Regions from separate parts of the Metasolibacillus sp. FSL H7-0170 genome, predicted to be linked through region 2. Evidence: a T-box and tRNA genes for the amino acid it is inferred to sense, from the RefSeq annotation. Region 2 holds a T-box; the other holds one or more tRNA genes.
The links. A T-box is a leader RNA that pairs with one kind of tRNA and senses whether it is charged. The one in region 2 lies ahead of ileS (isoleucine--tRNA ligase), so its partner is inferred to be a tRNA-Ile.
Positions count from the first base shown of each region.

Region 1: it has a tRNA-Ile gene. The T-box ahead of ileS (isoleucine--tRNA ligase) is inferred to sense a tRNA for this amino acid. The anticodon was not compared.

Region 1 covers NZ_CP151964.1:3,766,928-3,770,307, forward strand. Annotated here, with positions in the region: rRNA gene rrf (5S ribosomal RNA) at 273-388, shown strand; tRNA gene MHH70_RS17660 (tRNA-Val) at 393-468, shown strand; tRNA gene MHH70_RS17665 (tRNA-Thr) at 477-552, shown strand; tRNA gene MHH70_RS17670 (tRNA-Lys) at 557-632, shown strand; tRNA gene MHH70_RS17675 (tRNA-Leu) at 651-735, shown strand; tRNA gene MHH70_RS17680 (tRNA-Gly) at 771-845, shown strand; tRNA gene MHH70_RS17685 (tRNA-Leu) at 852-940, shown strand; tRNA gene MHH70_RS17690 (tRNA-Arg) at 950-1,026, shown strand; tRNA gene MHH70_RS17695 (tRNA-Pro) at 1,035-1,111, shown strand; tRNA gene MHH70_RS17700 (tRNA-Ala) at 1,141-1,216, shown strand; tRNA gene MHH70_RS17705 (tRNA-Met) at 1,235-1,308, shown strand; tRNA gene MHH70_RS17710 (tRNA-Ile) at 1,315-1,391, shown strand; tRNA gene MHH70_RS17715 (tRNA-Ser) at 1,411-1,503, shown strand; tRNA gene MHH70_RS17720 (tRNA-Met) at 1,547-1,623, shown strand; tRNA gene MHH70_RS17725 (tRNA-Asp) at 1,627-1,702, shown strand; tRNA gene MHH70_RS17730 (tRNA-Phe) at 1,717-1,792, shown strand; tRNA gene MHH70_RS17735 (tRNA-Gly) at 1,800-1,870, shown strand; tRNA gene MHH70_RS17740 (tRNA-Ile) at 1,879-1,955, shown strand; tRNA gene MHH70_RS17745 (tRNA-Asn) at 1,967-2,041, shown strand; tRNA gene MHH70_RS17750 (tRNA-Ser) at 2,047-2,137, shown strand; tRNA gene MHH70_RS17755 (tRNA-Glu) at 2,146-2,217, shown strand; gene MHH70_RS17760 (nuclease-related domain-containing protein) at 2,403-3,302, opposite strand.
Region 2 covers NZ_CP151964.1:2,819,093-2,822,472, reverse strand. Annotated here, with positions in the region: gene MHH70_RS13270 (YitT family protein) at 1-597, shown strand, start outside; gene MHH70_RS13265 (hypothetical protein) at 758-913, opposite strand; T-box leader at 1,325-1,560, shown strand; gene ileS (isoleucine--tRNA ligase) at 1,619-3,380, shown strand, end outside.

The sequences.
Region 1 (3,380 bases), 950 kb from region 2:
TATTATAATTAATTTCAACTGAGTGAAATTAGCTATTTTCTTTTAGAAAATCACTTGCTATAATGGGCAACAGAGTATTTTATTTTATCCCGCATTAACGGGCAGTAAGACGCCCACTTCAGATTTAATTGAAAATCGACTAATTGAAGCTTCACTTTATCAATTAGAAAAAAATATTATTTTTTTCAAAAAAAGTATTGCATAATGTGAGAGAACATTATATACTAATTCTTGTCTTGAAGAACGGATGAACGTTCTGAAATAGAGAATAGTCTAGTGATGATGGCAAAGAGGTCACACCCGTTCCCATACCGAACACGGAAGTTAAGCTCTTTAGCGCCGATGGTAGTTGGGGGCTTCCTCCTGTGAGAGTAGGACATCGCTAGGCAAATGGAGGATTAGCTCAGCTGGGAGAGCACCTGCCTTACAAGCAGGGGGTCGGCGGTTCGAACCCGTCATCCTCCACCATTCAAAATGCCGGTGTAGCTCAGTTGGTAGAGCAACTGACTTGTAATCAGTAGGTCGTGGGTTCGACTCCTATCGCCGGCACCATTTTGAGCCATTAGCTCAGTCGGTAGAGCATCTGACTTTTAATCAGAGGGTCGAAGGTTCGAGTCCTTCATGGCTCACCATTAAAGACCAAAATTCTTGCGGGTGTGGCGGAATTGGCAGACGCACTAGACTTAGGATCTAGCGCCGCGAGGCGTGGGGGTTCGACTCCCTTCACCCGCACCAATAAAAACAAACCTGTCAGAATAAAAAAAGCACATGCGGAAGTAGTTCAGTGGTAGAACACCACCTTGCCAAGGTGGGGGTCGCGAGTTCGAACCTCGTCTTCCGCTCCAACATGTGCCGGGGTGGCGGAACTGGCAGACGCACAGGACTTAAAATCCTGCGGTAGGTGACTACCGTACCGGTTCGATTCCGGTCCTCGGCACCATTTAAAAAAGCGCCCGTAGCTCAATTGGATAGAGCGTCTGACTACGGATCAGAAGGTTATGGGTTCGACTCCTGTCGGGCGCGCCAAAAAAGTTCGGGAAGTAGCTCAGCTTGGTAGAGCACTTGGTTTGGGACCAAGGGGTCGCAGGTTCGAATCCTGTCTTCCCGACCATGTACAACCAACGGGTAGTAAAAAATTATGGGGCCTTAGCTCAGCTGGGAGAGCGCCTGCCTTGCACGCAGGAGGTCAGCGGTTCGATCCCGCTAGGCTCCACCAACCATAAGTAAAGATCCTGGCGGCGTAGCTCAGTTGGCTAGAGCGTACGGTTCATACCCGTAAGGTCGTGGGTTCGACCCCCTCCGCCGCCATCTTAAGGACCTTTAGCTCAGTTGGTTAGAGCAGACGGCTCATAACCGTCCGGTCACAGGTTCGAGTCCTGTAAGGTCCACCATTTTAAACGTTCGTATAACGGAGGAATACCCAAGTCCGGCTGAAGGGATCGGTCTTGAAAACCGACAGGCGGGTTAAACCGCGCGGGGGTTCGAATCCCTCTTCCTCCGCCATCTTTTAAGAACAACTAAAATTGGTGAACAACATATTGATTATCGCGGGGTGGAGCAGCTCGGTAGCTCGTCGGGCTCATAACCCGAAGGTCACAGGTTCAAATCCTGTCCCCGCAACCAAAAGGTCCCGTGGTGTAGCGGTTAACATGCCTGCCTGTCACGCAGGAGATCGCCGGTTCGATCCCGGTCGGGACCGCCATTTTAAAAAAAGATGGGTCAGTAGCTCAGTTGGTAGAGCATTAGACTGAAGCTCTAAGTGTCGGCGGTTCGATTCCGTCCTGACCCACCATTTCTACGCGGGTGTAGTTTAATGGTAAAACCTCAGCCTTCCAAGCTGATGTCGTCGGTTCGATTCCGATCACCCGCTTCTAAATAGGGCCTATAGCTCAGCTGGTTAGAGCGCACGCCTGATAAGCGTGAGGTCGATGGTTCGAGTCCATTTAGGCCCACCATAAAAGCGTATTCCGAAGTAGCTCAGTGGTAGAGCAACCGGCTGTTAACCGGTTGGTCGCAGGTTCGAGCCCTGCCTTCGGAGCCAATTTTGGGGAAGTACTCAAGAGGCCGAAGAGGCGCCCCTGCTAAGGGCGTAGGTCGGGTAACCGGCGCGAGGGTTCAAATCCCTCCTTCTCCGCCAGCAACGAAGGCCCGTTGGTCAAGTGGTTAAGACACCGCCCTTTCACGGCGGTAACACGGGTTCGAATCCCGTACGGGTCATTTAAAAAGCAGTGCATGTCATAGGACGTGTACTGCTTTTTATTTGCAAACAAAGAATCAAGTAAAAATTCTGATGTTTCGTGCGAATTCCCAGACTTTGCGTGCGAAATCATTGATTCAACGTGCGAATTTCTGCGTCTTACGTGCGAATTTGACTGGTTAATGTGTGAATCATGACTTTTTGACTACTTCATAGTAAGAATTTGTTCAGGAATTTCATAATAAGTATGGCGCCCTTGCTTTATAACTGGAAAAAATTTGAGTAAACGTATCGCTGCATATCTTGATGGTATGTCACATAGCATGCAAAATTGCTGATTTGTTATTTTTGTATCTACTAATAAACGAAAATCATGTAATGCCTGAAAATACGCATATTTATCTTGTAAATGGCAGTGTGAGCAAACAAACCTCCCATGTACAAAATCCATTTTAGAAGCACATTTTGAACAAAATACACCATTTTTTAATTGAGCTAATTTGAAAGAAAACCTCTTTACTGGCGGAGACCGTAGCCCTATAAGTTTTTCATAAAAAACATCTAAATCAAGTAGTGGCTTACTGTACTGCTTTAAACTTTTTTCAATAAAGCTACAAATATAATCTGTATGGAAAATTGGGATGTGGGGACTTCGGTTACCAATAATTGCGCGGCGATTTGCGATGACGACTGCGCCAATTATAGGAACATGTGGGAAAAGAGAGGAAAGAAAACGCGTATGACGTCTTAGCTGCTCAACAGGATTTGGAAAACGTTCAACCACACCATCAGAACGTGTGCGTAGAAGCTGAGACGCCTCGATATCAAAATTCAATTGCCCGGTCATATTTTTCACTTCTAAACAAATAATTAAGGATGAAAAAATAACGATAAAATCAATTTCATGCATGTGCAATGCAGAATCGATTATACAAAAATTGCGCAATATCCGATGCGGTACGGCAAGTTCTTGTAAAAAATAAAAAACCTCATCTTCACCTGCTATACCAGCAGCAGTTAATGAATATTGCTCAACAAAATAATGATAATCAGGATGCTGATCCCCCACTCTCCTTATAATTGCTTCAAGCTGTCTATATTTCAATTAATTTCACCTCCTATCTATTTAATAATATTAGAGAAAATGAATAGATGGAAATGTTTTTTTGAGAAAAATTGAAAT
Region 2 (3,380 bases):
GTTACGTTTATTTCGCTATTTTTACATCTTACAGAGTCATGGACAATTCAATCCGATGAAATTATTATCAACGCGATATTCGGTGGCGTATTTGTAGGTGTCGGAATTGGTTTAATTATTCGTGTTGGTGGGACAACGGCTGGTACAACTATTTTAGCGAGAATAACGAATAAATTTTTAGGCTGGAATATTAGCTATGGGCTGTTATTTTTTGATTTAATTGTCGCATTCTCTTCTTACTTTATTATCGGTGCTGAAGCACTTATGATGACAATTATGATGCTCTATATCGGGACAAAGGTGATGGAATTTGTGATTGAGGGAACTAACACGAAAAAAGCAGTAACGATTATCTCCAAAAATCCCCATGCAATAGCGGATAAAGTCACTTATAAAATGAATCGTGGTGTAACCGTCCTATCTGGGCACGGTTATTACACAAAAGAGCAAAAGGAAGTGCTCTATATTATTATTAGCAGACAGGAAATTATTAAGCTGAAAAACATCGTAAAAGAAGCTGACAAAGATGCATTTATCGCCATTCATGATGTACGAGATGTGTTTGGAGAAGGCTTTATCGAGCTCTCCAAGTCTTGAATTGGCGCCCAACAAGCCGTGCAATTAGCCGGCTTATTGGGCGCTTTTGTTGGTGCTCTTTAAATTGTTTTCTTTGAAAGTTTGAAAACATAGGGCTGGCGGTTGGAGCTTGAGATGAAGAAGTTAATAAAGGAAGATATGGGGAAAAGCCCAATTGTATTTAGTTAGGCTTGGGCAATTTATTGTTGGGTACTGCTGTGTTTTTTATTTGCTCCTTTGTCATATCCTCTTTATTGCGGGTATCTAAATCATCAGGGCTTAAGTCTTGCCCGAATTCCTCTCGCTGTGCTTTTTTATTTTCGTGCTTTTTCTCCATTGTCATCACCTCCATTACTAGCGTTTCCCATTTGCTGTACTTTATAACCTCTGTATGGCACTTATAAAAATAGTATTTGGAGGAACTCAGAAATAGTAACAAATAATTAGTAGAAATAGAGGAGATTTTTATGCTACATTAAAGACCACATATGATATTACATTATAATTTTATCGTACTTTCTATATTCGCAGTGTTGATATGCGTTTATTGCCATTATCAATGCAGCTTATCTACACCTGATTTCAGCACTTATAGAAGGGAATACGAAATATGGCAAAAAACATTATTATTTTTTTCCTTGGAATGTTAACATTCTTCATTATCTCAAGTATTTTTAGATATTTCTTTTAAAGAAAGTGATTTGACATTTTTTTAAAAATCCATTAAAGTAACACGTAATAAAAGCATACAAATTCGTTGACGAGAAAGAGTAATGTTTCGTATTGTTCTACAGAAAGCTGACGCCTTGATGAAAGTCAGTGTTCAATTGTTACATGAAAATCCTCTCTGAGAAGGCACGCTGAAATGAGTAAGCAAGCCCGGGTGTCTACCGTTAAAAAGAACACGTATGATTGTACGTTGCTAAGTGCTATTGGATTGTTCAATAGAATTAAGGTGGTATCGCGAGTTAACTCGTCCCTTTACTTAGGGACGAGTTTTTTGTATGCCTTTTATACAAAAATAGGTATAGGAGGAATTGAAATGGGAAAAGGAACATTGCAGCAAAGAGAAGAAAGAATTCGCCTCCATTGGCAAGCTGAACATGTTTTTGAAAAGTCTATCGAAAACCGCAAAAATCGCGATTCCTTCGTATTTTACGAAGGACCCCCTACAGCCAATGGACTACCACATGTAGGGCATGCACTAGGTCGCACAGTAAAAGATGTAGTCGCGCGCTATAAAACAATGCAAGGTTTTTTAGTCGAGCGTAAAGCAGGTTGGGACACACATGGTCTCCCTGTAGAATTGGGTGTAGAAAAGCAGCTCGCTATTTCAGGCAAGCAAGAAATCGAAGCATATGGTATCGAACCGTTTGTACAAAAATGTAGAGAGAGTGTCTTTACGTATGAGAAAATTTGGCGCTCCTTTACAGAGCAATTAGGTTATTGGGTTGATATGAATGAACCTTATGTGACATTAGATAATCGCTATATCGAAAGCGTTTGGCATATACTGAGCAAAGTTCATAAAGATAATTTACTTTATAAAGGACATCGTGTATCGCCATACTGCCCTAGCTGTCAAACATCCTTGAGCTCCCATGAGGTTGCACAAGGCTATAAAGATGTGAAAGATTTATCTGCAACCGTTAAATTTCAATGTGTTGATTCAAATGAAATTTTTTTAGGTTGGACGACAACTCCTTGGACATTGCCAGCCAATGTTGCGCTTGCAATGAATCCTTCTTTAACATATGTGAAGGCACGGCTTGATGGAGATATTTTCATCGTAGCAAAATCACTTGCACTCACTGTACTAGGCGAAAATGCAACGATTGTAAGCGAACATAAAGGGACTGAATTCGAAGGTGTAGCCTACAAACCACCCTTTGACTATGTTTCCGTTGAGCATGAGCATATTGTTGTAATGGCTGATTATGTAACAGAAACGAGCGGTACAGGTGTTGTGCATATCGCTCCAGCGCATGGTGAGGATGATTACCAAACAGTGAAGCTAAATGACTTATCCTTTATCAATATAGTGGACTTACAAGGCTGCTATACAAACGAAATAACAGATTTAGCAGGTCGCTTTGTCAAAGATTGTGATGTCGACATAATCAAGCTGTTAGCTGCTAAGGAGTTATTATTCCATAAAGAAAAATACGACCATAGCTATCCGCATTGCTGGCGCTGTGATTCGCCGTTGCTCTATTACGCAACAGATAGCTGGTTCATTCAAATGTCTGCACTAAAAGAGCAATTGCTTGCTAACAATGCAACAGTGACTTGGTATCCTGACCATATTAAAGAGGGTCGCTTCGGTAAATTTCTCGAAAATGTAGTGGACTGGAATATTAGCCGCAATCGTTATTGGGGCACACCTTTAAACGTTTGGATTTGTACAGCATGCGGGCATGAGGAAGCGCCTGAAAGTGTTGCAGCATTAGAAAAACTAGCACAACAGCCGTTGCCTGAAGATTTGCATAAGCCGTATATCGACAATGTTCTTTGTCATTGTCCAAAATGCCATGAAACAATGCAACGTACACCAGAGGTTATTGATGTATGGTTCGATAGTGGCTCGATGCCTTTTGCGCAACATCATTATCCTTTTGAGCAAGAGGAGTTCCAGCAGCAATTCCCTGCGGATGTCGTAATAGAGGGCATCGACCAAACACGCGGCTTTTTCTATAGCTTACTTGCTGTATCTGCACTGTACAAAGGGCAAGCACCATATAAAAATGTTCTTTCATTAGGGCATGTATTAGATGAGCATGGACAAAAAATGTCGAAAAGCAAAG